3 regions of the Paenibacillus sp. RUD330 genome follow, and region 1 is predicted to be linked to each of the others. Evidence: a T-box and tRNA genes for the amino acid it is inferred to sense, from the RefSeq annotation. Region 1 holds a T-box; the other regions hold tRNA genes.
The links. The T-box of region 1 lies ahead of leuS (leucine--tRNA ligase). A T-box ahead of a tRNA ligase gene usually reads a tRNA of that ligase, here a tRNA-Leu.

Region 2: it has a tRNA-Leu gene. The T-box ahead of leuS (leucine--tRNA ligase) is inferred to sense a tRNA for this amino acid. The anticodon was not compared.
Region 3: it has a tRNA-Leu gene. The T-box ahead of leuS (leucine--tRNA ligase) is inferred to sense a tRNA for this amino acid. The anticodon was not compared.

Annotation. Positions count from the first base shown of each region.
Region 1 is NZ_CP022655.2:3,573,034-3,582,797, reverse strand. Features, by position in the region: gene CIC07_RS16215 (GNAT family N-acetyltransferase) at 1-488, shown strand, start outside; gene CIC07_RS16210 (hypothetical protein) at 647-1,324, shown strand; gene CIC07_RS16205 (3-ketoacyl-ACP reductase) at 1,391-2,113, opposite strand; T-box leader at 2,296-2,537, shown strand; gene leuS (leucine--tRNA ligase) at 2,605-5,046, shown strand; gene comER (late competence protein ComER) at 5,170-6,009, opposite strand; gene CIC07_RS25690 (ComEA family DNA-binding protein) at 6,263-7,024, shown strand; gene CIC07_RS16185 (homocysteine synthase) at 7,083-8,396, shown strand; gene CIC07_RS16180 (deoxycytidylate deaminase) at 8,570-9,109, shown strand; gene CIC07_RS16175 (ComEC/Rec2 family competence protein) at 9,251-9,764, shown strand, end outside.
Region 2 is NZ_CP022655.2:2,143,124-2,152,887, forward strand. Features, by position in the region: gene hisC (histidinol-phosphate transaminase) at 63-1,163, opposite strand; gene CIC07_RS09665 (LLM class flavin-dependent oxidoreductase) at 1,212-2,288, opposite strand; gene CIC07_RS09670 (GNAT family N-acetyltransferase) at 2,303-2,776, opposite strand; gene CIC07_RS09675 (ATP-binding cassette domain-containing protein) at 2,820-3,623, opposite strand; gene CIC07_RS09680 (ABC transporter permease subunit) at 3,610-4,392, opposite strand; gene CIC07_RS09685 (ABC transporter substrate-binding protein) at 4,410-5,465, opposite strand; gene CIC07_RS09690 (iron-containing alcohol dehydrogenase family protein) at 5,515-6,630, opposite strand; tRNA gene CIC07_RS09695 (tRNA-Leu) at 6,936-7,022, shown strand; gene CIC07_RS09700 (SDR family oxidoreductase) at 7,553-8,296, shown strand; gene CIC07_RS09705 (helix-turn-helix transcriptional regulator) at 8,376-9,290, shown strand; gene CIC07_RS09710 (nuclear transport factor 2 family protein) at 9,325-9,669, shown strand.
Region 3 is NZ_CP022655.2:2,131,059-2,140,822, reverse strand. Features, by position in the region: gene CIC07_RS09655 (ABC transporter permease) at 1-131, opposite strand, end outside; gene CIC07_RS09650 (ABC transporter ATP-binding protein) at 131-835, opposite strand; gene CIC07_RS09645 (GntR family transcriptional regulator) at 1,066-1,452, shown strand; gene CIC07_RS09640 (ATP-binding cassette domain-containing protein) at 1,460-2,329, shown strand; gene CIC07_RS09635 (hypothetical protein) at 2,331-3,008, shown strand; gene CIC07_RS09630 (GIY-YIG nuclease family protein) at 3,361-3,753, opposite strand; gene CIC07_RS09625 (DUF6530 family protein) at 3,780-4,259, opposite strand; gene CIC07_RS09620 (class I SAM-dependent methyltransferase) at 4,637-5,533, shown strand; tRNA gene CIC07_RS09615 (tRNA-Leu) at 5,679-5,765, opposite strand; gene CIC07_RS09610 (TFIIB-type zinc ribbon-containing protein) at 5,862-6,317, opposite strand; gene CIC07_RS09605 (hypothetical protein) at 6,350-6,553, opposite strand; gene CIC07_RS09600 (hypothetical protein) at 6,761-7,090, opposite strand; gene CIC07_RS09595 (xanthine phosphoribosyltransferase) at 7,178-7,750, opposite strand; gene CIC07_RS09590 (YkvI family membrane protein) at 7,912-8,958, shown strand; gene CIC07_RS09585 (glycosyltransferase family 4 protein) at 8,955-9,764, opposite strand, start outside.

The sequences.
Region 1 (9,764 bases):
GGCTGGAAGAGGAATATAAGGCTTTTTACGAGGAATGGATCGACAGCGGCGAAGACATGGTTCCCTGGGTCATCGGGAAGGATCCGGCGGATTTCCCCGCGATGGTGGATTGGCTCGGGAAAAACAGCGCCGGCATCGGACTTCCGGAAGGCTGGGTGCCGGATTCGACGTTCTGGCTCGTCGATGAGAGCGGGCGCGTGCTCGGAGCTGTCAACATCCGTCATGGGCTGACGCCGTTTCTGCTGACGAGCGGCGGGCATATCGGCTATGGCATCCGGCCTTCCGAGAGGCGCAAGGGCTATGCGACGGAGCTGCTGAGGCTGGCGCTGGAGAAGACATCCGAGCTCGGCATTCCCAGGGTGCTGGTCGTCTGCGACCGCTCCAACGAGGCTTCGGCGAAGACAATCCTGAACAACGGTGGAGTGGAGGATGCTCCGCATGCCGAGGAGAACGGGAATGTCGTTCGGAGATTCTGGATCGGCGGCTAGCATTCGTCCGGCACGGTGCGCATGGAGACTTGTTTCGCGGCATGCTGTTGGACAAGGAGCACGGATAGAGGACGAAGAAGGCGGTGGATCAAGCGGATGACATTTCGCAGGACGAAGCGGATGACAATGCGTAGGACAAAGCGGAGCTTAAAGATCGGATGACGAGGAGAACAGGCTCTTTCCTTTTGCTGGGATTTGCTCTCCTGCTCATGGTGAGCTGGAGCGCTTGCGGCCGCCAAGCCGACAGCGTGCCGGACAAGGCGGCGGCGGTCATCACCTCCGATCAAGGAAACGAAATCGAGCTTCCATTGGATGAGCTGCCGCAGCTGCGGGCTTATCTGGAGGACGAAGGCGCCGCGGAAGAGGAGCTTGAACGAACGGCCTTCTCCGAAATCGAGACGGGAGGGACCGGCCGGCTGGGAGTGGTGAAATACGGCTGCGGCAATAAATCCTGCTCCCTGCTGCTCGTCCGCATTGGAGACGCCGGGACGTCAAGCATCGAGCTGCCGAGAGGGCTCTACGTGGACAGCCGCGCCGCCAAAGGCCGCATCCTGCTTCGCCTTGCCTATCCCGAGGGAAATCGCGTCGTGCGCCATAGGATCCTTCCCGTCGATTATCGAACGATGACGCTGCTTCCTTACGGAGACGAGAACGACCAAAAGGAGCTTGTTGCATCCCCTTCATGGCCGGTCATGGACTATGGATGGGACGGGACGGACCGGATTTGGATCGAAACGGCAGACGCGGAAATCGGGGAATATGGAAATTTGGAGCCATGGTTTGCGGATGAGAACCGGAGGCTTCGGATTCGGAAGCTTCCCCTGCTGCCTTCGTGAAGCCAGCAGCCTCCGAAACGTCCAAAAAGCCGGCATTCCCAGGGAATGCCGGCTTGTCTCATGAAATCAAGGATTGGTCGTCCAAATGCCTGCGGTCTTGATGAAGACGCGGTCCGGGAGCTTGAGCGCGGCGACGATCAGCTCCGCGACGTCCTCGGGCTGCATCATGCCGCTGTTGTCCTTGTCCGGGGAGACGAGTCCGCCGCTGACGGACAGCGGGGTGTTGACCGTGCTCGGAGTCAGCGCCGTGACGCGGATGTTCGACTTGCGGACCTCCTGCATGAGCGCCTCGGTGAAGCCCATGACGGCGAACTTGGAGGCGTTGTAGGCGGAGCCGGTCGCGAAGCCGCGCTCGCCCGCAGTGGAGGCGATGTTGAGAATGGCGCCGCTTTTGCGCTCCAGCATGGAAGGAAGCACGGCATGGGTGACGTAATAGGTGCCGAACAGATTGATGCGGACGATCCGCTCCCATTCGGCCGGATCCATCTCGGCCACCGTGCCGAAGGTGGCGACTCCGGCGTTGTTGATCAGGACGTCGACGCTGCCCAGCTCCTTGGCGAGGCCCTTGGCGGCATCGGCCGCCTCGGCGGCGTCGGAGATGTCGGCGACGGCGTAGTGGACGCTGATGCCGTATTGGGAGGTCAGCTCCCTTGCCAGCGATGCCAGTTCGGACTCGGTGCGGGATATCAGGCCCAGATGGACGCCTTCCTTGGCGAGAGCGATCGCGGCCGCACGGCCGATGCCTTTGCCGGCGCCGGTGATGAGGGCTGTCTTATTTTTCAATTCCAATGGAATCTCTCCTGTCTGTGTGGATTGGGCTTGCACAGCATTTCTATTATATAGGAAGGCTGGTTGGAGGAACAAATGAAGAAGCCGTGAGCGAGCGACATGACGCGCCGCAGGGTTCGACAGCCGTCGACGGCTTCTTGACTCCCGGCCTGCAATCCACTATAATCGGACTTAAATTAGCCATATTGGCGTTGAAGAGGAGCAGTAAGCCGCATCGCGTGGATTTAGAGAGCCGGCATCAGTTGGTGCAAGCCGGACCCGCAGCGTGCCGAATCTCGCCTCGGAGCCGCAAGGTCAATTCCGGATTCGGAGCAGCCTTGCCGCATGGCCCGCGTTAAGGGCTTCATGAGTGGGTGTCCGCGGCAAAGCATGCCGGGCGCCAACTAGGGTGGTACCACGGGAATTCAAACCTCTCGTCCCTAGCGATTAATCGCTGGGACGGGAGGTTTTTTGCGTTTGCGCCCCCGCACAATGAACAGGAGGCATAGGCCATGAGTCAGGAAAGAATCGAAGGACAAGGTTATAACCCGCAGAAGCTGGAGCCGAAGTGGCAGCAGCATTGGGATGAGCATAAGACGTTCCGCACGACGGAGGACTCGGGCAAGCCGAAATTCTACGCGCTTGACATGTTCCCATACCCGTCCGGAGCCGGCCTGCATGTAGGCCATCCGGAGGGATACACGGCGACCGACATCGTCTCCCGCTACAAGCGGATGAAGGGCTTCAACGTGCTGCATCCGATGGGCTGGGACGCCTTCGGCCTGCCGGCTGAGCAGCATGCTCTCGATACCGGCGAGCATCCGCGAGAGATCACGGTGAAGAACATCAACAACTTCCGCCGCCAGATCAAGTCGCTCGGCTTCTCGTACGATTGGGACCGCGAGATCAGCACGACCGATCCGGATTATTACAAGTGGACGCAGTGGATTTTCATCCAGCTGTACAAGAAAGGCCTCGCTTACGTCGCGGAGGTGCCGGTCAACTGGTGTCCGGCGCTGGGCACCGTGCTGGCGAACGAGGAAGTCATCAACGGCCTCAGCGAGCGCGGAAATCATCCTGTCATCCGCAAGCCGATGCGCCAGTGGGTGCTGAGAATTACCGAGTATGCCGAGCGCCTGCTCGAAGACCTGGAGGAGCTGGACTGGTCGGAAAGCATCAAGGACATGCAGCGCAACTGGATCGGCAAGTCCGTAGGGGCGGAGGTCGCGTTTGCGGTCGACGGCTCCGAGGCGGAGATCCAGGTGTTCACGACCCGTCCGGATACGCTGTTCGGCGCGACCTACTGCGTGCTTGCTCCGGAGCATGAGCTGGTGGACTCCATCACCTCGCAGGAACAGAGGGCGGCGGTCGCCGACTACCGCGAGGCGGCTTCCCGCAAGAGCGATCTCGAGCGCACCGACCTGGCGAAGGACAAATCCGGCGTCTTCACGGGAGCTTACGCGGTCAATCCGGTCAACGGAGCCAAGGTTCCGGTCTGGATCGCGGATTATGTCCTGGCCGGCTACGGCACGGGAGCGATCATGGCCGTGCCGGGCCATGACCAGCGGGACTGGGAATTCGCCAAGCAGTTCGGCCTGCCGATCATCGAGGTCGTGCAGGGCGGCAGCGTCGAGGAGGAAGCCTTCTCCGGCGACGGCCCGCATGTGAACTCGGACTTCCTGAACGGACTCTCCAACAGCGAAGGCATCGCAGCCATGATCAGCCGCCTGGAAGAGACGGGCAAGGGCCGCGGCAAAACGACGTACCGTCTGCGCGACTGGCTGTTCAGCCGCCAGCGCTACTGGGGCGAGCCGATTCCGATCCTCCATCTGGAGGACGGCTCGATGAAGCCGGTTCCGGAGGACCAGCTTCCGGTGGTGCTGCCGGATGTCGACGCGATCAAGCCTTCCGGCACGGGAGAATCCCCGCTCGCCAACGTTGCGGACTGGGTCAACACGACCGATCCGGAGACCGGCCTGCCGGCTCGCCGCGAGACGAACACGATGCCGCAATGGGCGGGCAGCTGCTGGTATTACCTGCGCTTCATCGATCCGAAGAACGACCGTGAGCTGTGCTCCGCCGAGAAGCAGAAGGAATGGCTGCCGGTCGACCTGTACATCGGCGGGGCGGAGCATGCGGTGCTTCACTTGCTGTACGCGCGCTTCTGGCACAAGGTGCTGTACGACCTCGGCGTCGTCGACACCAAGGAGCCTTTCCACAAGCTGGTCAACCAAGGCATGATTCTCGGCACGAACAACGAGAAGATGAGCAAATCCCGCGGCAATGTCATCAATCCCGACGACATCGTGGGCGAATACGGGGCCGATACTTTGCGCCTGTACGAAATGTTCATGGGGCCGCTGGAAGCGACGAAGCCGTGGAACACGAGCGGCGTCGAGGGCATGCACCGCTTCCTCAGCCGCGTCTGGCGCTTGTTCGTCGGCGAGAACGGCGAGCTGAATCCGAAAATCTCGGATGCCGAAGGAAGCGACGCGATGAACCGGGTGTGGCATCGCTCCATCAAGAAGGTGTCGGACGACTTCGACAACCTGCGCTTCAACACCGCGATCAGCCAGCTGATGATCTGGGTCAACGAAGCCTACAAGGCCGATGCGCTGCCGCGCCGTTCCATGGAGAACCTCGTGCAGCTGCTGTCTCCGCTCGCTCCGCATATCGCCGAGGAGCTGTGGGAGAAGCTGGGCCATTCCGAATCCGTCACGTATGTGGCATGGCCTTCTTATGAAGAAGCCTGGACGGTGGATCAGGAGGTCGAGATCGTCGTGCAGGTCAACGGCAAGATCGCCGAGCGCGTATCCATCGCGGCCGATACCGATACGGACGAAATGGAACGGATCGCCAAAGAGCTCCCTCGGGTGAAGGAGCTCACGGAAGGCAAGACGGTCCGCAAGGTCGTCGCAGTCAAAGGCAAGCTCGTCAATATCGTAGCCAATTAAAGTGATTCCGAAGGCGGCTGGCCTCCTTGATTGAGAGGAGGGAAATGCCGCCGGAGGCTCTTTCTGAGGAAAGCATCCCGGAAGAGGTGAACGGGCCCTGGAGGTTTCGCATGCGCGAACGCCTCAGGGGCCGTTCACCTCTTCGCCGTATAGGGAAGCTTCGACCTTTTCGAGATCCTCGCGGAATTTGTCGTGGGTGATGCGGATCAGCTTCTGGAACATGCCGTCCGTCTCCTGCCGGAGCAGCTGCAGGCCTTGCTGGGTAATGCCGCCCGGCACCGAGACGCGGCGGATCAATTCATCGGGCGTCATGCCCCCTTCGGTCAGCAGCTTGCCTGTGCCGAGCAGCATGGCGCTGGAGATGGCGACCGCCTCGTCGGGATCGATGCCGGTCATCTCGACGGCGGCGTCGATCAGGCGCTGCAGCAGGAAGGAGATGAAGGCCGGACCGCAGCTGGACAGGTCGGAGACGATCCGGGTGTACTGCTCGTCGATGAGCAAGGGCTCGCTTATGCGCGACAGGATGCCTTCCAGGTAGCAGCAGTCTGCGACGGTCATGCGGCTGCCGAACATGCAGAGCGAGGCGCCGCTCAACACTCCGTTCGTAATGCTGGGGATGATTTTGGCGATGCGGCAGGGGAGCTGGTCCTCCAGATGGCTGATGAGCACGGCGCTGGTGATGGACACGACGACCTGGTCGCTCCGGACGGACGGCTGGATTTCCTGCAGGACGGATTTGAATTCCGAAGGCTTGACGCACAAAAAAAGGCAGTCGCTCCGCTGTGCGGCTTCGCGGCTTGATGGAACGGCCGCAACGCCGGGATGCTGCGCGGCGAGACGTTCGGCCTTATGGAAAGTCCGGTTGGCGACGACGACATCGGAAGCTTCGACAGCGCCCGACCGGATGAATGAATCCACCAGCAGGCTGCCCATGCTGCCCGTGCCGATAAATCCGATCTTCATGGGATCCCTCCTTGCGAGCTGGGAGTCCGCTCCAGGCCGGAGCCGGGAGTGGCGGACGTCCCGCATGGGGATAGAATGCGGCGGCCAGCCGTGCCGGCCCCTATGCCCCTTCTGACCATCCGTTCCCGGGAGGCGTTTCTTATCCAGGGCGGAAGGCGGATTGTTAGTACTCTATGCAGGACGGCTCGGCAAACATGTCGAGGAAAGGAAAACCTTCACGAATCATTGCCGGAAGGCAGGGAGGAGCATGCTTGTGGAGAGATATGGATCGCGGAGGCGGGGCCGGAAAACGGCCGTGCTGGCGCTCGGCTTGGCCGGGGCCGGCCTGATCGCCTTCGGGCTTCAGCAGCCGCGGGATTCCGAGCCGGCCGGCTGGGTTCAAGTGAATGCGGCGTTGGCGGAGGCGATGTCCGCCAAGGAAGCTGCATCGGGCGGCGGCGGGGCGAGCGGCGGAACGGGGATAGAGGAGGGAGGCGCGGTTTCCGGACAAGCCGGTTCCGGCGGCGAGGCTGCGGCAGGAACCGGCTCCGCCGCAGGAGGAGCTGCTGGCGGAGCCGGGGCGGCAGGGGCTCAAGGCGGCGAAGCAGGGAAAAGCTCCCCATCGGACGGGAGTTCCCTTACCGGACAAGCTGCCGCTGCCGGCACGGCCAGCGGAGAAGGCGCGGGAAGCGGAGCGGCCGGCTCAAGCGTTACTGGAGCCGATGCGGCCAACAACGGGGCGGGAATCAAGGCAGAGGGCGGCGGAGCGGCGGGATCGTCGGGAAGCGGAGAGGGCGCGGGCAGCGGACAAGCAGCCGGCGGATACGCCGCGTCGGATGGTAGGCTCGACCTGAACCGGGCTAGCGCCGAGCAGCTCGATGCGCTGCCCGGCGTAGGTCCCGCCAAAGCGAAAGCGATCGTCGAGGAGCGGGAACGAAGCGGTTTTTTTCTATCGGTCGAGGATGTCCAGACGGTGAAGGGAATCGGTCCGAAAATCGTGGAGAAATGGAAAGATCTAGTTGTCGTCCTTCCATGAATGTGAGAGAATGGGCATAATTCCATTATTTCATCCCGATATAGGAGGTTTTAAGAAGATGACTGAACCTCGCAAGCTTGCTCTTGAAACGCTGGCCGTCCATGCCGGCCAAGAAATCGATCCGACCACCCTGTCCCGGGCCGTGCCCATCTATCAAACGACATCGTACGGCTTTCATGATACCGACCACGCGGCGGATCTGTTCGGACTGAAATCGTTCGGAAATATCTATACCCGCATCATGAATCCGACCAGCGACGTATTCGAGAAGCGGGTTGCGGCGCTGGAAGGCGGAGCGGCAGCGCTTGCGGTTTCCTCGGGATCTTCCGCCATCTCCTACTCGATTCTCAATATCGCTTCGGCAGGCGACGAGATCGTCAGCTCGTCCAGCCTGTACGGAGGCACATACAACCTGTTCGCGCATACCCTGCCCAAGCTCGGCATCAAGGTGGTCTTCGTGGACGCTTCCGATCCCGAGAACTTCCGCGCAGCGATCACGGATAAGACAAAAGCCGTATTCGGCGAAACGATCGGCAATCCGAGAGGCGACGTGCTCGACATCGAAGCCGTCGCCAAGATCGCGCATGAGAACGGCGTTCCGCTCATCGTGGACAATACGTTCCCGAGTCCCTATCTGCTGAGGCCGATCGAGTTCGGCGCGGATATCGTCGTCCACTCGGCGACCAAATTCATCGGCGGACACGGCACCTCCATCGGAGGAATCATCGTTGACGCCGGAGCATTCGACTGGCTGGCGAGCGGCCGATTCCCTGGCCTGACGGAGCCGGATCCGAGCTATCACGGCCTCGTATACACGGATGCCGTCGGACCTTTGGCTTATATCATCAAAGCGCGCGTACAGCTTCTCCGCGATCTTGGCGCCGCCATCTCGCCGTTCAATTCCTTCCTGCTGCTGCAGGGACTGGAGACGCTGCACCTGCGGATGGAACGCCACAGCTCCAACGCGCTGGAAGTCGCCCGGTATCTGGAAGCCCATGACGCGGTGGCATCCGTCAGCTATCCCGGCCTGCCCGGACATCCGTCGCATGAGCTGGCGCAGAAGTATCTGCCGAAAGGGCAAGGAGCGATCCTGACCTTCGAAATCAAAGGCGGAATCGAAGCCGGCAAGCGGATCATCAACTCCGTGCAGCTGTTCTCGCATTTGGCGAACGTCGGGGACTCCAAGTCTCTCATCATCCACCCTGCGAGCACGACGCATCAGCAGCTGTCTCCGGACGAGCAGCTGGCGTCCGGCGTCACGCCGGGCCTGATCCGCTTGTCCATCGGCACGGAAGGAATCGCCGACATCCTGGATGATCTCGGACAGGCGATCGCCGCCAGCCAGACGAGCGAGGTCGCCAGCGGCTCCTGATCGGATCGAGCCTTTTGGGTTCATGACAAAGGAGACGGTTCATGCGGAGCTGAAGCACTTCCATGAGGCTGATCGGCCGAAGCATTTGGCTTGGCATCAACCGATTGTCGCTTTCCCGCTGCATTCGCTATAATGGAATTCAACAGGAACCGACAGGGAAGGGGCTGCACCGCATGCCGACTACATCCGCCGTCCAGCAGGATGCCGCAAGAAAAGACTGGGACACCTATTTCATGGACATCGCCTATATGGTATCGACCCGATCGCGCTGCCCAAGGCGGCACGTGGGAGCGCTGCTCGTCCAGGGCAAGAAGCTGCTTGGTACAGCCTACAACGGAGCTCCGATGGGCGTCGCCGACTGCTCCGAGGCCGGCTGCATGATCGTCGAGGAATGGGAGCAGCGGATTACGGACGGCCAGGCCGATATGGTCAAGAAGCAGCGCTGCATCCGCACCATCCACGCCGAGCAGAACCTGCTTCTGTTCACCGACCGGAGCGACCGGGAAGGCTCGACGGTTTATGTGACCGACCAGCCTTGCTGGACGTGCGCCAACATGCTGGCGAACAGCGGCATTTCCGAGATCGTCTATCATCGCGGCTATCCGAAGGACTCGGAGAAAGTCAGGGCGCTGATGGAGCAGAAGGGAATCGGCTTCCGGCAGCTGGAAGGCTACGAGCCTCCGCCGCAGGCGGGGCTTGCCGTAACGGATTAGCGGGCGGCGGATTTTGGATTTGATAGGGCTAAGGCTGAAGTTTGAAGGCTGATGCCTGACATTCGGAGGAAGCACCTCCACGAGAACTCCTTACGGAGAATCGTGGAGGTGCTTTTAGTTGTGCAGGAAAGGAGCGGGAGAATGAAAGCGAGAGGTTATATGGACGGAAGGCCGCTATTGTGGGCGGCCGTCTGTTTCGTCGCGGGCAGCTCCGCGGCGGCGTATTGGAGTCCCGGCGGAGCGCTGAGCGCCGGGCTGGGCCTGGGCCTGCTGCTGGCGGCGCTGGCGCTCGCCGGTCAGGCCCGTCCCGGGCTGGCCGCCGCTTGCCTGGCGGCCTATGCCCTCGCCGCAGGCGAGCGGCTGTGGGCGGATGCGCGGTCCGCGACCGCGCTGTCCGCCCTGTACGCCGCCGCCTCGGCGCAGCTGCCGCCGACGGACGTTCCGGCCGTGGCGGAGGGGGTCATTGCGTCGCCGGTCGAGATCGACGGCGACGTGGTGCAGCTGCGCATGACGGCGCAGTCCGTCCGCGCGGGGGACGCGCAGCAGGCGGAGCGGCTGCGCGAGCGGCTGCTCGTGCGCGTCAAGCTGCTGCGCGAGGCGGAGCTTGACGCCGCCCGCCAGTGGCGGCGCGGCGACCGCATCGCGGTCTCCGGCG
Region 2 (9,764 bases), 1.4 Mb from region 1:
AAACAAGCAGCTGCCGCGAAGGCCAGCTGCTCCTAGGTCTCTGAACGATCTGTACCTCAGCTTTAATGGAATGAAGCCTGAAGCGCCTTCTCCAGCTTCTCCAGCACCGCCTGGTTCTCCTCCGGCCGGCCGATCGTGATCCGCAGCCAGGTCGGCATCTCGAAGTCTCGTCCCGGACGCACGAGAATGCCCTCCTGCAGCAGCCGGTCGAATACGGGACCGCTGTCGCGGCCGAGATTCACCATGACGAAGTTGGTCTCGCTGGGCAGGCAAGGCAGGCCGAGAAGCTCGAAAGCCTCATAATAACGCTGTTTTTCGCTGCGGTTGTTGTCCAGCACCGCCTGCAGGAAGGGTTCGTCATCGAGGCTTGCCGCCGCCGCGGCTTCGGCCAGGATGCCCAGATTGGGCGGCACCCGCAGCCGGTTCAGCGCCGCCGCGGCATCTGCCGCAGCTATGGCGTAGCCGATGCGCAGGCCGGCCAGTCCGTAGGCTTTGGAGAATGTCCTGAGCACGGCTATGTTCGGATAACGTCCGGTCAGGAGGGAGGTGTCCGGCTCATCGCCACGCTCCGCGTATTCCCGGTAGGCTTCGTCCAGCACGACGAACACATGCGGAGGCACGCGGTCCAGGAATCGCTGCAGCTCCTTGGCTGTGAAGTACGAGCCGGTAGGGTTGTTGGGATTGCACAGCCAGATGAGGCCGGTGGAAGGGGTGATTCTCCGCTCGACCTCTTCGAGATCGATGGCATGATTCCGCAGCGGGACCGTGACGGGCAAGCCGCCGGCCGCCAGCGTCGCGACCCGGTACCAGCCGAAGGACGGGGACGGAAGGAGAGCTTCTTCACCGGGCGCGAGGAACGTATAGGCGGCGAGCGACAACAGCTCGAAGGAGCCGTTGCCGAAGACGAGCTGATCCGGCTGAGTCCCCAGCTTCGCGGCCAGCTTGCTTCTCAGGCCGGAGGCCTGGCTGTCCGGATACAGGTAAAGGCGGGATACGGAATTTTGAATGGCGGCGGCTGCCAGCGGGGAGAAGCCGAGCGTATTTTCGTTGGCGGCCAGCCGAATTTCGGGAAGCCTTCCTTGACCGTTGGCTTCGGAAGCGGGCTTGGCCGGCAAAAAGGCTGGAATGCCTTGCAGTTCTTTTCTCAAAGGGTAAGCGCACATCTCGAATGTACCTCCTCGTCGCGGGTTGCTCGAACCGGCGAAGGTTGATCAGCAGATGGACAGCGGGCCTGCAGCGGACGAGGCCGGGCGGGTGTCCCACACGGCGGAAGGAGCCTCCCTCCGGAGTATGGGGGCCACTTCGGCGGCGAACCACTGCAGCTGCTCGCGCTGCTCGCCGGCCGACAAGCCGTCGACGCTGAGGCCGAGCACCTGGTTGCCGAACGCCTCGCGATACTTCAGGATTTTCTCGATGACGCTGTCCGGGCTGCCGACCAGAATCGGGCCGTTGCGGATATTGTCCTCCAGGTCGGTGAAGGGAGACTGGTTGTGCCTGGCTGAATCGGTTCCGCTGAAGAGCTCGTAATACGGCTTGTAGCGCCGGATGGCCTCTTCCTTGGTAGCGGCGAGGTAGATGCTGCCCGCACCGGCGCCGACGACAGCCTTCTCCGGAGGATGGCCGTAATGGGCGAGCCGTTCCCGGTAATGGTCGATGAGATCCTTGTACTTCTGCAGGTGGTGAAAGGAATTCGACGAAAAGATCGGCTCGCCGGCTTGCGCGGCCAGCTCCGTCGAGAGCGGGCTCGATGCGCTTCCATGCCAGATCGGAATCGATCCGCCGAACGGCCGGGGCTGTGTCGTCACTCCGTCGAGAGGGGGGCGGTACTTGCCCGTCCAGACGACGTCCTCCTCGCTCCAAAGCCTCTTCAGCAGCGAATAGCGCTCCGCCAGCGACTCCCACTGCTCCTCCGGCGGAACGCCGAACAGAGGATAGTGGCGGGGATCGTTGCCTTTGCCGATGATCAGCTCCAGCCTGCCGCCGCTGAGCTGGTCGACCGTGGCGTAATCTTCGGCGACGCGCACGGGATCCAGCACGCTGAGCACGGATACGGTCGTCAGCAGCCGGATCGCGCGGGTGCGGCCGGCGATGGCTGTCAGCAGCACGGCGGGGGAGGAGCTGAGAAACGGAGCGCCATGCCTCTCGCCGACACCGTAGGCTTCAAAGCCGAGCGTCTCGGCAAGCTCCGCCTGGCGGATGATTTGATCGAACTTCTGCTTGGGCGTCAGCTGCTCCCCGGTAAGGGCGTGGGGAAGATTCATGACCAGGCTGAACCATGCGAATTTCATGCGGCATCTCCTCGTTATCCGGCCTGATTGACGGCGACATCCTTCTGGAAGGCGAGCACTTCTTCCCATTCGCCATGGAAGCGGGGAATGCGGTAGTAGCCCGAGCGTTCATAGAGGGCGGCCGCTTCCGGCTGCAGAGGACCGGTCTGCAGCTTGATGCTCCGGTAGCCGAATTCGGCCGCGAGCCTCTCCAGCTCATCCATGATGGCGAGCGCCACGCCTTGGCGGCGGTATTCGGGACGGGTGTACACCCGCTTGACCTCTACCGAATGCTCGTCGAGCGGCCGCAGCGCCCCGCATCCGGCGGGAATGCCGCCGATGCGGGCGACGACAAGCGCCGCCTTAGGGTGATCGAGGTCGGCGGGCTTGAAGCCTGCCGATCCGTCCTCGACCTGATAAAGGGCGGCGAGCTCGGCGCTCAGTTCCGAGATGAGCCGTTCCGCATCGGGGGAGTAAATGCTTTCCGCGGCTGCTGTCAATGTTGGCATGCCTGGATTCCTGCCTTTCGAAGGTAAGGTATGGATGATGATCTCAGATGGAATAGCTCAGCTTGCGCTGCGCGGCAGAGGGAAGCCGCTCCTCCTTGCGGCCGAGCACCTTGCCCAGAATCAGATTCTCATAATAGGCGAACCCGCTGTCTCTTTCCCGGGGCCGCCCGAGCTCGATGGAAATATCCAAGGCGACTCGGCCTTCCTCGATCAGCAGCACCCGGTCGGCGAGGGCGACAGCCTCGCTGACGTCATGAGTGACGAGAATCGTCGTGAAGCCCGATTCGGCCCAGAGCGACTCGATCAGGCTCTGCATCTCGATCCGGGTCAGGGCGTCGAGCGCGCCGAGCGGCTCGTCGAGCAGCAGCAGCCGGGGCCGGCTGGCCAGCGCGCGGGCGAGAGCGACCCGCTGCCTCTGGCCGCCGGATAGGACGGAGGGCCAGTCCTGCCCGCGGGAAGCGAGGCCGACCTGACGAAGGGCGTCCAAGGCCGTTTCCCGGTCGGTGCCAGCGGCAAGCCTCACATTGTCGAGCACGGACTTCCAGGGAAGCAGCCGGGCTTCCTGGAACAGGAAGCGGATGTATTCTTCCACGCCTGAGACAGCAGGCTCCTCCCAGGATATGTCTCCCTCCGTCGGCTGCTGAAGCCCCGCGACAAGCCGGAGCAGCGTGCTTTTCCCGCAGCCGCTGCGCCCGACGACCGCTACGAATTCGCCTGGATTCACCGACAGGCTCAGCTCCGACAGCACCGGCCTTCCGTCGAACGACATCCCGAGCCGGTTAAGATCGAACCCGATTCCGTTCTTTTCTGCATGGGCCAATCCGGCCGCCTCCTTAACGGGGAACATAGGTCGGGTTCCATTTCAGGAACCGCTTTTCAAGCCGCTTGGCGAGGCTGTCGGACAGCTTGCCGAGCAGGGCGTAGATGACGATGCTGAGCACAATGACGTCCAGCTGGAAAAATTCCCTCGCGTTCATGGCCATGTATCCGATGCCGGCATCCGCGGCGACCGTCTCCGCGACGATGAGGACAAGCCAGGTGATGCCTAAGGCGTACCGGATGCCGACGAGAATCGATGGCAGGGCTCCCGGCAGCACGATATGAACGTACAAGGAGCGCCTGCTCATCCGGTAGACCCTGCCCATCTCGACCAGACCGGGATCGACCGAGCGGATGCCATGGAACGTATTGAGATAGACCGGGAAAAAGACGCCGAGCGATACCAGAGCAAGCTTGATCTCCTCGCCGATGCCGAACCAGATGATGAACAAGGGGAGGAGTGCGAACAGCGGGATGTTGCGGATCATCTGGATCGAGGAATCCGTCGCCTTCTCCGCGATTTTGGACAGGCCGTTCATCAGCCCGAGGGCGAAGCCGATTCCGCTGCCGATGAGGAATCCGAGCATGGCCCGCATCGCGCTGATGCCGAGATTGTGCAGAAGCACGCCGCTGCGGATCGTATCGCCTAGCGTATCCGCTACGCGCAGAGGCTGAGGGAGGGTGCGCTCCGCAATCCAGCCCGCTGACGTGGAGATCTGCCAGAGGGCAAGGACGAGGACGGGAAGCGTCCAGGGGAGAATGCTGTCGCGCCAGCGCGAGGAGGCCGGACGGTTCATGGCTGCCAAGGCCTCCTTTACTTGATTTCCGATGCGAACGCATCGCTGAAGAACGAGCTCACATCCACTTTGGCTTTCAACAGGCCGACGGTCTGCAGCGCATCCGCCACATCCTGATTGGACGCGATCGCTTCCGGCGTGACCGGAAGCACCTTGGACGGACGCTGGGCCTCGCCTTCCTCCAGCGTCTTCAGCGCCGTCGCCGCATCCTGATGGGTGGCGGCGGCCGTGATCTCCGCCCATTTCTCCTTGTTCTCGCGCGTCCATTCCTGATAGCGGTTCAAGCGGTTCAGGAAGTCGGCGATCGCGGCATGCTTGCCTGGATCCGCAATCGCGGCCGGAGTCGCTTCGATCGGGAAATTGCCGGAGAGGATATCCTTCGCGCTGGCGAGAGTCGACGCTCCATTCTCATGCGCCGCAATGATGGAGTTCCCGTAGCTTGCCAGCGCGTCGACCTTGCCGCTGAGCAGGGCGCTGAGCCCGTCGGCGGTGGACAGCTCCACCGGCTGGATGTCGCTCCACGTCAGCCCGGCCTCCTGGAGAATCTTGAGCAGGAAGTAATGAGCCGTCGTCGCTTTGACGAATGCGACTTTCTTTCCCTTGAGATCGGCGGGCTGCTTGAGCGCGGAGCCTTTGGGCACGACGACCTCCTGGTTCAGCGTATTGGAATTGCTGAGGGCGATGATCTTGAAATTGCCGCCGCCGGCGGATTGGGAGGCGAAGATCGGCGGGATCTCGCTCGTCTGGGCGACATCGAGATGATCGGCCGCGATCGCTTCCAGCTGCAGGTTGCCTCCCTGGAACACGCTGAACTCGATCTTGTACGGTGTGTCGTCGACGCCCGCGGCCTTGAAGCCTTGCTCCAGGCTTGCCCAGCCGGTCTGTCCCACCCGCAGGGTGATATGGCCCAGATCGATTTGCGAGCCGGTTGAAGACAGCGCCGCCGGTCCGGGAGTGGATGGATGGCCGGCGCCGGCGGCGGAGCCGCTGCCCGAAGCCGCGCAGCCTGCCAAGGCTGCCGAGAGCAGGAGTACAGGGAGAAGCTTGATGGTCAGGTTGGACCGGTTGGCCATGTTGGATCAATCCGCCTTTCGCGATGAAGGAATGGGGTGCAGCAGCCGGTTACGAGCCGGTCATGAGATTGGCTGCGGCCGTTCTGCCGATGGCATCCGCTCCGGCTATCGCCTGGGCGATACGGACAGGAGAGGCGTCGAAAGCGAGCGCTGCCTCGGCTTCTTCCGGAAGCTGGATGCCGGAGGCGATTTCCTGATGCGCCTTGAGCCGGGAAGGCTTGAAGCCGAGCTCCTCCAGCGTGACGGGAAGCCCGATCCGGCGGAACAGCGCGGCAAGCGGCACCGCTTCATCGGCTTTGCCCTCCAGAACGAGCTGCGACAGCAGGCCGAAGCCGACCTTTTCTCCATGCAGCGTGCCCTGCGTCTCCGGGAACCACGTCAGCCGGTCATGGATGGCATGCGCGAACGCCGCTCTGCGAACGCCGCTGTGGATGCTCCCTGCCAGTCCCGCCAGCACGATGACGGCATCGATGGTTTGGCTGAAGGCTTCGCCGACCGGAGGGGACAGGACATCGACGGCTTCATATACCCGAGCCGAATGGGAGGTCAGCAGATCCAGCGCCAGGCGGGCGGCGTGAAGGCTCAGCTGAAGATCAAGGCCGGGCTGCCTGCCAGCCGGAGCATTCACGCCATGCTCATGCCATTTCACGATCGTGTCGGCGATGCCGGATGCGAGATAACGGCGAGGGGCTTGAGCGAGTACGCGGGCATCGGCCAGCACCAGCTCGGGAGAACGCGAGAGAGGCAAGTAGCCGGCGGAGCGTCCGGCGTCGTCATATAGAACGGCCAGGGCAGACCAGGCTGCGCAGGTCGCGGCAACGGTAGGGATCGCCAGCACGGGAAGGCCGAGCTTGTCTCCGACGGCCTTCGTCAGGTCAAGGACGGAGCCTCCGCCGATTCCGATCAGAAAGGAAGGATCGAGGCGCTCGGCCTCAAGGGTGTAACGGCCGATCTTCTCCTGGGTGCAGTAGCCTTTGAACGACAGCTTGGAGAATGGGATATGGGCTTCTCCGAGACGGGAGGCAAGCTGCGAGGATACGAGATCCCAGGCGGTGTTTCCGCTAATAATGACCGCGATCCGTCCCTCCCAGTCCTCCAGCAGGCCCTTCTGCTCCAGAAGGGCGGATTCGTTTCGATACAATAAGGGAGCTTTGATGGCGATCATGGGCTAACCTCCGATTCTTCCTGAAAGGAATGTGTTGCTGCGGTGGAACCGCAAAAAGAGGCTGAAGCGGCAGCGATGCGTTGCTGCGAGCTCCAGCCTCCGGCGGTCCGGTCGGCTGACGGATTAAATCACAGTAATTAAGGTGGAATAGTGTTGATTAGAAGTATAGGAGCGGCAGGGCGCTGCTGTCAATTCATCCGGCGATAGAAAAGTCCGATTGAAACCCAATAAAAATCAATTCAAAAAATAGACAGGAAAGTGTTGACATCACTTTATTCTTCATGTTATATTATTTCTTGTGATTCGCGGTCATGGCGGAATTGGCAGACGCGCTAGATTCAGGTTCTAGTGTCAGCAATGACGTGGAGGTTCAAGTCCTCTTGACCGCACCACCCTAAGAATAATCCAGCTCTTGAATCAGTCCTTGTGACGGTTCAGGAGCTTTTTGTTTGATTGGGATCCGAAATGTGCCGGAGTTGGCGACATGGAGCGCCCATCCCATTTGCGAGTGTCGCATTGAGGAGGATGTCCCTTCATTCAAATGGGAATCGAGCAGGAAATATAACCGACCAAGTTGAAATCGTTCCTTATTTTTCATATCAACTCCATTTGAAAAGGCCGAGGGAAAGCACCCTCGGCCTTTTTGTTCGCTTATCGTTTGTTCGCTTGAATGTCTCCATTCAGGTTATCGGCCGAACCGAGGATTTTCCCGATCCGCCGTTTTCTGTTCCTGCAGCTCCCGATCCCCCGTTCGAGCGGCATTTCATGACCTGCTGCTTCAAGTCTTCCGGCGGCTTGAATGGGTACAAAAAAACTTGCCTCTCACTTTTATAATATGACAGGATGTCGTCATATTACTCCATGTACACTGGTTGAGAAAAGTAGTTTTACATCCTAATCGAAAATCGGAGAGTGTGCAAAGATGGAAAACGTAAAATCGAAAGTCGTTATTGTAACAGGGGCATCGAGCGGAATTGGAAAAGCAACGGCACTGCTGCTTGGTAAATACGGAGCAAAGGTAGTATTGGCAGCAAGAAGAGAAGAACTGATCCAGGCGATTGCTGAACAAATTAATCAGAGCGGGGGCAGCGCCGTATATGTCAAAACAAACGTCGCATCGGCAGCGGAGATGCAAAAGATGTCCCGATACGCTTTAGAGCAATACGGAAAAATAGATGTATTGGTCAACAACGCCGGAATTATGCCATTATCTTATCTTCACGAGTTGAAAATTCAGGAATGGGAAAACATGGTCGACGTCAATATAAAAGGCGTCTTATACGGGATTTCGGCGGTACTGCCTACGATGAGAGTACAGAAGTCGGGACATATAATTACGGTTTCCTCGGTTTCCGGATATCGGGTAGATCCCACTTCAGCCGTATACAGCGGCACCAAGTTTGCCGTCAGAGCGATTTCAGAGGGACTGCGGCAGGAAGAATCGCCCATCTCCAATATCCGAACGACCATCATCTCTCCCGGAGTCACAGCCACGGAATTAACGGACTCCATCAGTAGTCCGGACGTCAAGAGCTGGGTGAGTGAAATGAATCAGGTAGCCATTTCGCCGGAGAGCATTGCAAGAGCGATTGTATATGCGATTAATGAACCCGATCATACAAGCATCAATGAACTGATCGTCAGGCCGACTGTTCAGCCTACCTGATAATAAGCTTACGAATCAAGCTGGGAATGTCCTATATTAGGATTCCTTTATCGTCTACACTGCATAAGAGGTGATTGTGATGCCGATAAGCCGACATTTCGAAATCGTATATATGCTCTTAAATAAGAAGACGATAACGGCCGGTGAGTTGGCAGAGCGTTTTGGGGTTTCCACCCGAACGATATTCAGAGACATCGACGTGCTCAGCGCAGCAGGCATCCCTGTGTACTCCAGCAAAGGGAAGGGTGGCGGGATTTCGCTGCTCGACGGTTATTCCTTTCATGCATCGCTGTTGTCCGAACGGGAGCAAGAAGACTTGCTGGCGGCTCTGCAGAGCTTAGCTGCTGCCGATTATCCGGAAATAAATACGGTTTTGCATAAAATGGCACGTCTTTTCAAGAAGGAAGGAAGCTATTGGCTGGAAGTAGACTTCTCGCCTTGGGGAAGTGGAGACAATCGCCGCCAGTTGTTCCCATTGCTTCGCCAAGCGATTGCCGATCATTTTTTGATTCAATTTCGGTATTTTAATACTGCGGGCCACGAGAGCTTCCGGACAGCAGAACCTGTACAATTGATTTTCAAGAGCAAATCATGGTACTTGGCGGCTCACTGTGTAACAAGCGGCGCTCCCCGTGTATTCAAAATCAGCCGGATGAAAGACGTCGCCGTGACGGAAAAACGCTTCGAACCAAGAGAAGCAGCCGCCGCCATCGATCTTGCAGAAGAACACGCCGTTCGCGATACGGTTCGAGTCACATTGAAGATAGGGGCAGACGGTGCTTACCGGGTTTACGATGATTTTGACGATGCAATGATTTCCGTCCATGAAGACGGAACCTTTACGGTCATAGCGGACCTTCCGAAGGGAGCATGGCTCGAGAGCTACCTCCTTTCATTCGGAAACCTGCTGGAGGAAGTCGGTCCCGATGATGTACGATCGAGCTTGCTGGCGCAGATAGAGGGACTGATAAGCAGGCTAAGTCCCAGTCAATAGGCGGAAAGCCAACTTTTTCGAATAAGGAGCGGTTATGATGAGCCAAACCGATTTGCCAGCGGTTGTGTTGGATTATATTGAAGCTTCTAACCGACACCATGTGGAGGGCTATGTTAATGCCTTCTCTGAGCATGCGGTGATTGAAGAAAACTCTCTCGGACGGAATCTCCTAGGCAGGCAGGAGATTGCCGATTACTTTATTGCTTATTTTGTCAAAACAAATACCATAACGGAAATAATCGATTTTACGGTGAACTCTGATGTCGTCAACATGCGTGTCCTGTTTAAAGGCGATTTTGCAGGCAATGAAATTATTGGAGTGTATCAATTCGACTTGAAAAATGGCCGAATCGAAAAATTAAAGGCCGATCTAGAATAGCTGGCTGGTTCAAGGTCCTCCCCGTCAGGTCTCCCGGTTACGCAAGAGCGGTTTGATTAGATGAGTATTTTTGCAGGCACAACTCAAAAACGCGA
Region 3 (9,764 bases), 1.4 Mb from region 1:
GCGCTGAGGTTGTCGCTCAACGTAACCAGTCCCGTGTAGAAAAAAGCGCCTATGGCGATAACCGACACGAAGGCAAGGAATTGGCCGACCGATTGCCTGATATCCCTTAACAGCTTTTTGAATAATTTCATCACCACTCAATCCCCTCGACGCTTTGCTTGTGCTCATTGACCGTTACGCTTTCGATTTTTCCGCTTCTCACCCGGATGATTTTATCCGCCATCGGCACAATCGCGGAGTTATGCGTGACGAGCACAACACCCTTTTTCGTTTCCTTGTTCAAATCCTGAAGAAGCTTCAAGACGGACTTGCCGGTCACATGATCCAACGCCCCCGTGGGCTCATCGCAGAGCAGCAGCGAAGGGTTCTTTGCAACGGCGCGTGCGATGGCAACTCGCTGCTGTTCTCCTCCGGATAGCTGGGACGGGAAGTTCTTCATCCGGCTCTTTAATCCGACTTGATTTAAGATCTCTTTGACATCCAGATGGTTTTTGCATACTTCGGTTGCGAATTCAACGTTCTCTAGAGCATTCAAATTGGGAATCAGGTTATAGAATTGAAAGACGAAGCCAACCTTCTCGGCGCGATATCCCGTCAGCTTCTTCTCGCTGAAGCCGGTGATGTCCTCGCCGTCGACCGTCACCTTGCCCGAGGTGACCGTATCCATGCCGCCAAGTATATTCAGAATCGTGCTTTTGCCGGCGCCGCTCGCACCCAGAACAACGACGAATTCGCCCTCGTCGATCGTAAAGTCAATGCCGTTCAGCGCCTTGATCGGCACTTCGCCTATTTTGTATTCTTTCGCAACGTTTTTGAATTCGATCAATGGTTTCATGGATTTTATCTCCCCGTTGTCTATTTGCCATCCTTTTGGAGTGCTCCCTCTGGAAGTTCAATTTTAAGTATGTCGGTATGTCACTCATGTGGTATACTATAGTTCCAGGGAAATCCATTGTCAATAACTGGACCTCTTGTAAACAATCATTGCGTTCCGTTCCGAAGGCTTGATTATTGACATATTTTCGCTTTTAAGCTAGGGTTCTCTGTTAGATGAATTAAATTACGATGCTGAGTGGTGAGGCAATGAACGTCACTTTTGACGAAAAGCAGCCGATTTTCCAACAAGTAGCGGATATTATTGAAGACGATATTCTCAATGGAACATACCGGGAGGACGAGCAGATTCTTTCCGTCGCTCAGTTTTCCCAGCTGTTTCAAATCAATCCGGCGACGGTTGTGAAGGGGATCGGCCTGCTCGTGAATGAAACTATTTTGTATAAAAAAAGAGGGCTCGGCATGTACGTCTCTTCCGATGCCAAGCAAAAGATTCAGAATCAGCGAAGAACTCGATTCTACAAGGAGCTGCTGTCCAATCTCATTTCTGAAGCCGACAAGCTCGAGCTCGCAACCGAGGACATCATCGAGATGATCAAGCGATTAAGGAAGGAATGAAGTCATTGTGAGCATCGTGCTGAGCTGCGACAACTTAACCAAAAGATATGGCCGAACCTATGCATTGCGGGATCTGGATATACAGCTGGAGGAAAACGTGATCTATGGCTTGCTTGGCCGAAACGGCGCTGGCAAAACAACTTTGCTCAACCTGATTGCAGGCGGACTCTTCGCGAACGACGGCACCATCGTGGCAAGAGGAAAAAAGCTGGGAAAAGGAGCGCTTCCGGAAGATTGCTGTTTCGTGCGGGAGAACAACAAGCTGTTTGGAGGAGCGCGACTGATGGAGATTTTGCAGTTCGCTGCCCATTTTCATCCCCATTGGGACTGGACATTCGCCCATAAGCTGCTCCACACGTTTCGGCTCGATCCCAGCCAAAAAATCAAGCAGCTCTCAAGAGGCACGGAGTCGCTCGTAGGAAACATCATCGGCCTGTCCAGCCGAGCGTCGTTGACCTTATTCGACGAGCCGGTGCTTGGGCTTGATGTCTTGATGCGGGAAAAGTTTTACAAGGAGCTGCTGGAGGATTACGCCGAACATCCGCGTACGATTGTAGTTTCAACGCATTTGATCGATGAGATCGCTCCCATCGCAGAGCGGGTCTACATCCTTGACGAAGGGTCCCTCCTGCTTCATGACGACATGAATCAGATCCGCACGGCAGCATATTTGATCCGCGGAAATTCGGAAGCCATGGCTTCGTTTACAAAAGGAAAGCGAGTCCTGCATACGGAATCCTACGGCCACGGGAAGCTTGCCGCCATTTACGACAAGCTGGCCGATGAGGACAGGCTGCAGGCCCGCAAACTAGACATTGCGATTGAAAGTCTATCGCTTCAAAAGTTTTTCTCGTATTTGATCGAAGGAGGCCGCTAAATTGGGTTCATTGGCCGTTCATTTAAAAGCGACCTATCTGCAACTGAGGTTATCCATAGGGATAGTCATCCTGTTCATCCTTCTTGGCAGGTTCGCTGAATTCATCGTCGGCCTCTTTACAGCCGGCAGCGATAATTCCGCGCTCTCGGACGGCAACCTGCTGCTGCTCATTTTGCTCCTGTTCGCAACCGTGCTTCCGCTCGGCTATTACAAACGCATCATGCATTTAGGTGCGGGCCGAAACCAGTATTTTTGGGGGCTTCAACTCGTTTATGCCGTATGGGCGATGGCCATCGCCTTGTTCAATTGTTTGTGGCCTATGCTTGAAGAGAAGGTGCTTCACCGCAACACCGTCGATCTTATTGAAGCGTTCCATTGGAATGAATTTGGCATAGCCGGCTCTTTTCTCTACCAAACGGTTTTTTATCTGATGGCGATGGCGCTCCTAAGCATGCTGGTCTCCGGCTTCGACCATCTTGTCGGATGGCTGCTGTGGGTGCTGTTCATAACGGCGATCCCGGCCGGGACGGCGATTCCTGCGCTGCGGACCCATGTGGCTTCCTTTTTCGAAGCCTTGCTGTTCAACGCTTCGCTGCTGGAGGGCGTCGGATTCAATCTCGTGCTGCTCTTCGCTTTCGTGGCTGGCGGCTGGTATTTCACTAGGCGAAGAACGCATTGAATGGGTGCCTGACAGCTGAAGAAAGTTATGCCACCATAGGAGTAAATGGAGCGGGGATGTTCCCCACGTTCATTTCCAACTCGCAAAAAAGCTCCTGCATCGCTGCCGGACGGCGGATGCGGAGCTTTTTCGATTTATGGGCATGCTGCTTGGCCCGGCATCGGGATGCCGTCCCAGCCATCGCAAGCATAGTCCGGCTTCATAAAGTGTTCCCGGCAAGCCTTCGAGCCGGTTGACGGCCAAGATGCTCGCCTCTATTTGACCGAGTCCGTCATGCCCGCCACGAAATGCTTCTGCATCAGAATGCCGGCGAGCTCCCGGAGCTTCCTCTATTCGGATGCTTGAAGGCATCCTACCTTTGCCGCTTCGGCTTGTTGTAGCCTTTGTCTCCGTACGGCTCCAGCTTCTCCAGCCATAGTTCAAGCAAGGCGTCGACCTCCGCCTGGTAAGCCTTCAGCTCGGAGCGATCCCCCATGAACTCTTCCTTCGGCTTGATCTGATCGAGCTCTTCATAAACGAAGCTGTCCGCTCCGTATGTTTTCCAGTCCTGTTGAAGCTCGTGCATGCTGTTCAGTCCCGTGCTTTTGAAAAAGTCCAGCCGGTTCTTCGCTCCGGGAAGATCCATGCTGCCGCATACGAGCACCTTGCCGTTCTGCGTATTGCGGATCTGATAGACGCCCATGGGGCGAAAGGACTGCTTGTATTCGGAGGCAAGCTCCTTTTTGCTTTGCTTATCCAGCGACATGATTGTATTCTCCTTCCGTGGAATGCTTAATAGCCCATTTCCTTCAGCTGCCGGGACAGCACCGCCAGCCGTTCCCCGAGCAGCTCTCCATCCTCGCCCAACGCCTGGCTGAACAGCCGGATGTCTTCGCCGATTCTGTCGTTGCCCGTGCATACCTCTACCGTCATCGCATCGCCCTGAAGTCCGACGCGGTCGATCACCGGATTTTCCGGATCATACAGCTCGGGGTATCGGTAAGCCTCGCGGAAGTGCATCATGCCCCGCGTAAGCAGAATCGCGAGATCAAGCACCCGGTGAAGAGGCAGCTCCTCCGACTGGCGGGACCATTTCTCTCCGGTATAGCGCCATACCTTGGCCGAGATGTCGACTTTGCCGCGGTCGTTCCATTGGGCGAGGCCGAGCGAAAGGCCCTTCGCATCGGAATGATTCGCATTCCGTCCATCCACCTGCTCGTAATTTTCCGTCACAAGGACGGGCTTGTGCTTAAGGCCCGTAGGTATTTTCACGAGAAATCAGCTCCCTTTCTTCCTATCCGCATGGCATGCAAGCGAACTTTTTTAAATTACTAATTTACTAAATTACTAATTTACTGATATGAACCCAGAATACCGCATAGCTCCGCCGTCGTCAACAAGCTCCTGCTGCCATGCAAATAGACTGTCGCCCCCCGCCCGACAGTTCCCTTCGGCTCTTCAACATCGGCGGCGCCGAGCAAGCTCCTGAATCAAGGACATCAAGGACATGGGAATATCCGTTTCTGTCTAAGGCCGCTTTTATTGTGGACATTAGAGGTCCATTATGGTTATATAGAAAGAGGGATTGCCTGCTCCAGAAGCTGGACAAGCTTTCCCATGACGACACTTTACTTCTAGGAGGAGATTACATGCCCTCATTTTTTGATGCGGCTGTTTGGGAGCAAGAATGGAAACATGCTGGAGATACCCTTGTGAATACGATGAAAAAAGCCGGAATCGATCCGTCCCGATCGTTCGATTCCAAGGCGGCTTCCTTCAACGAGCAGTCATTCAGCGCGGAAGGACGAAAACGAACCGACAGGATCATAGCCTGGCTCGAAGGACAAGGGGTCCCTTTCCATAACGCCTCCGTTCTGGACATCGGCGCCGCCTCGGGAGTGTTTTCCGTGCCTTTTGCCGAGCGAGGAGCTCATGTCACGGCTGTCGAATCCTCTCCCCCTCTGATCGGGCTGCTGCAAGAAAACATGAAGAAATTCGGCCTGGACAAGACGACGATCGTATCCGAGCCGTTCGAGGCTGTCGATGTGCAGGCAAGAGGCTGGAGCCAAGCCTTCGATCTCGTTTTTGTCTCCATGTGCCCGGTGATCCTCGACTGGGAAAGCGTGGAAAAGGTACTCCGATGCGCCCGGCAGTTTTGCTATATCAGCATGCCGGCTGGCTCAAGGGTGAACAGCCTGGCGCAAGAAATCTGGCCGCTGCTCGCCGATAGGCCCTTCAAGGAAAAAGAAACGGAGTTCGGGTATTTCCTCCACCTCCTGTATCTCAAAGGATATTCCTATGAGTCGCTCGTCACCCGGGAAATGAAATCGGCCGAGCTCTCCATAGAAGAGGCGCTGCAGGAAGCGATGCATTGGCTCCGCATCTACGGCCTTCCTTCCGATGAGAGGAGCCGCAAGACGGTGGCGGACTACTTGGAGAGGACATACCCTTCCGGCAAAGTCGCCGTCCAGGAAGGCGGCCGGTTCGGCAAAGTGGTCATTCGCCTGCAGGATCCAAGCATGCCGGAAAGAACGGTTCGGAGCTGAGAGACCGGCCGGCTTTTCCAACCCTGTCGTCGATCATTTGCAAGAGGGAATGATCGGCGACCCTGCCGCGTCAAACATGAACGACATGAAAAACAGGCTCCTGACGGCAGAAATGCCGTTCAAGAGCCTGTGAAAGGTTGAGGTATGGTGCGGTCAAGAGGACTTGAACCTCCACGTCATTGCTGACACTAGAACCTGAATCTAGCGCGTCTGCCAATTCCGCCATGACCGCACATCTTGTACTTCGCAGCGAAGCAACCGCTGCAACGTTGTTTATATTATCATGTCCGTCATGGACAAGTCAACGGATCCCTAAAAGTTCCGCAATTCAGTTTTTTGAAGGCAGCGGCTGGTACGCATGGCTTCCCTGCATGGCTTGCTCCACCGTATGCTTCTGCGCTCTCCCGAATTCCGCAGGAGGCATTCCATACCCTTCGTCCGCCGTTCCGATAGCCAAAGCCCCGGCTTCAGCCGGCACATACCCGTAAGGAGATGAGCCGGCGCCAGGCGCGGCTTCCGGATCGGGAGCTCCGTACACCGTAACCTGCTCATCCCTGCTGCTTGCACGCTCTCCTGCTTCCGCTGAGCCGGCTCCGAACGGGGCTTCCTGCTCAGGATCAGCGGCAGGACCTGGAGTGTAAGGATAGAGCTCCACCCCTCCGAATGCCAGCTTGTCCTCTTCATGTCCGGTAAGCCGCACGCTTCCGCATACCGGGCATTTGTGGATCGAAATTCCGTCCGTCTCCGAATGATTCATGACCATATGGTCGTTAGGGCATAACATGTTGCGCCGCCTCCTTCGTTTGTTGAGGACGATCAGGAACGCGGAGCCGCTGCAGGCTCGTACCGGTAGCTCCGGCTCAGCTTGACGACACGCTTGTTCGGCCTTCGGATCATGACCGAATCGTCATCCCAGGCCACTACGATTCCAAGCACGTCGTTCTGCTCCATCTCATCCCGGATCACCCTGACCTTCTCGCCTGAGAGCCGATATTGGTTCAGCAGGTCTTCGCTTGCGATGTTCATAAATGTACCCTCCATTCTCAAGGTTGAAACAGCTCCAGCTATGCATATCGTATCCTCAAGACGCAAAAAAAGCCCCGGAAGACTGGCTAGCCGCATGTCTCCCGGACCTCTCTATGCTTCATTCGGCGTTGCCGCAGCTCCTTCGGCGTCGCCGACTGGCTTCATTCGGCGTTGCCGGCAGATCATTCGACGTTCGACAGGTCACTCGGCGTTGCCGACATGCTCCTTGGTGTCGTTAGTCTCGAACCACTCGTCCAGAACTCTGGAAGACATCACGCGCTTGGCGATATAATCGGCCTGGCGCTCGGTGAACTGGCCCTTCCATTCCATCCCCAGCTCCTCGCTGAGCTTCACGACCGTCAGCAGCTCCGACCAGGCGACGTAGCGCTTGTACCAGAAAAACTGCGGATGCTCGATCATGTAAGGATAGAGATCGTCAAACTCCGTATGTTTGCAATCGAGCGCGCGCTCGAAATGGACTTTGGCATCGGACAGCTTGGATTCAAAAAACTCGGAACTCGCGTTTTCCATATCCTTATGCCTCCCTTGAAGATCTTGTTCCTATTATAGGGGATACGGCTATCCGGGAAAAGAGTTGATTTCCCGCTGATGTTGTGCTCAATCCGCGAACACGATGTTCCCGTTCTCGAGCGAGGCGATCTTGACCAGCGATTCCACGCGGATTCCGCTCTCCCGCATCGTGCTTGCGCCGGCTTGGAAGGCTTTCTCCACGACGACGCCGAGACCGGCCAGCGAAGCCCCGGAGCGCTCGATGATGCGGACCAGGCCGCGCGCGGCATCTCCGTTGGCGATGATGTCGTCGATGAACAGCAGCCGGTCGTCCGCAGAGAGCATGGACTTGGATACCATCAGATCCGTCACGATTCCCTTGGTGAACGAAGGCACCCGTTCCGAATAATGATCCGGATCGGCGATCAGCGTCTTCTTGCGGCGGGCGAACAGCAGCGGCACACCGAGCTCGAGGGCGGTGGCGAACGCGACGGGAATGCCGGACGATTCCACCGTAATGACTTTGGTCACCTGCTCCTCGGCGAAGATGCGCGCGAATTCCCGCCCCATCTCCATCGTAAGGACAGGATCGACCTGATGATTCAGAATCGCATCGAGCTTGACCACGTCGCTCGACATGACAGAGGCTTCCTGCAAGATGCGTTGCTTCAATTGTTCCATGGCGCATTAGTCCCTTCCGGCGTCATTCTTTCCGTTAAATTATCATAGCTGGAGCGTTCGCGCAACCCGGGACGGGCTCCCCGCCTGCCAAAGACTTGTCATGCCTGTCCCCTCCCTGTCATAGAATGGTAGGGATTGATTCAGAAGCGGAGGCGACGAGAATGCCGGGACGCACAGGGCGAGTGCTGCAGATCGGGTTTACGTATATGGGCACCATCGTCGGAGCCGGCTTCGCGACCGGACAGGAAATCTTGCAGTTTTTCACCCGGTACGGCTACTGGGCTTCCTTCACCATTGCTGTCGCGACGGTTTTTTTCATCTGGCTCGGAGCCAAGATGATGATTCTGGCCGGTGAGATCGGCGCCAAATCCTACGAGGATCTCAACAAGGCGCTGTTCGGCCGCTCGATCGGGCAGCTGGTCAGCCATTTCATGCTTGTCGTGCTGCTCGGCGTCAATGCGATCATGCTTGCCGGAGCGGGAACGATCTTTTATGAGAACTGGAACATCTCGTATCAGACCGGCCTCGTCGTCACTCTCGTCGCTTGTTATGCGATGCTGCGCAGGGGAATGAAGGCGATCCTTACCGTCAACAGCATCGTCGTGCCCGTCATGCTGCTGTTCACCGTGTTCGTCCTGTTCGACACCTTCCATTCTCCCGGCTCAGATCGCTGGATCACATTGCAGACCGACGCATCGCCGCTTCGGATATGGGCTTCCCCATTCCTGTATACGGCTTTCAACCTCGCCATGGCCCAGGCCGTGCTCGTGCCGCTCGGAGCCGAGATCGCCGACCGCAAGGCGATCAAGCTCGGCTCCTGGTTCGGAGGTTTCGGCATCGGCTTCATGCTGCTGGCAGGCCATATCGCCCTCAGCTCCCATATGCCGGGCGTCCAGCAATATGCGATTCCGATGGGCGGCATCGCGCGGCAGCTCGGCAGCGGCGTGCAGCTCATCTACATTTTCCTGATCTTCTCCGAGATTTTCACGACGCTGATCGCGGACGTGTACGGCCTTGCGCTCCAGCTGCAGGACCGCCTCCCCATTCCCCGGAATTTGATCATCATCCTCATCCTCATCTTCTGCTATCTGCTCAGCCAGATCGGCTTCGGCCCGCTCGTCTCGACGCTCTATCCGTTGTTCGGCTTCGTAAGCCTCGGATGGCTGCTGCTGATGATACGCAAAAAAACCGGGAGGGGGGGGAATTAGCCGTTCCCGCCCGCTTCCGGCGCCGTCTCCAGATAGACCTGCTTCAATTGGGAAATCACTCTCGTAAGGGAATAGGCCTTCTTCGCTTTGTCCCATGCCGCCCGCGCCAGCTGGTAGCGGAACGTCGAATCCGTCACGAGGCTCTCCAGCGCAGCCGCGAGCGCGGCCGGATCGTCCGGGGGAACGAGCAGTCCGTTCACGCCGTCGTCGATCTGCTCGCCGATGCCGCCGACATCCGTCCCGACAAGCGCAAGCCAGCACAAGGCCGCTTCGGCGAACACGCTGCCGAACGCCTCCGCTCTGGACGGAAGGACAAAAACGTCGAAGAAGGGCATGAACTCCTCCGGATGGAGCATGTAGCCGTAAAAGATGATGTCGTCGTATAAGTCCAGGCTCTGGGCCAGCGCCTCGAGCTCCTCGCGGATCGGGCCGTCGCCGATGATGTGCAGCACGAACGGATGCCCTTTGGCCTTCAGCTCCGCGCAGGCATGGAGCAGGATGTCGATGCCCTTGGCAGGGACGAGCCGGCATACCGTAATGAGCTGCGGAACCGCATTTTCGTGGCTGATCGGCTTGAATCTGCGCTCGTCGAATCCGTTGGCGATGATTCCGATGTCTTCGGGGCGCTCCACATAGGGCGCCAGATAGGCGCGGAATGAATCCGACACCGTCAGGATCCGGTCCGCGGTATCCTCGATTTCCTTGTAGATGGATGTCAGGAACCGGTGTTCGGGACCGCCCTCCTGAATTTTGCCGTTAAGGATCAGCTCCCTCTCGTAGCTGGAATGGATCGTGACGACCAGCGG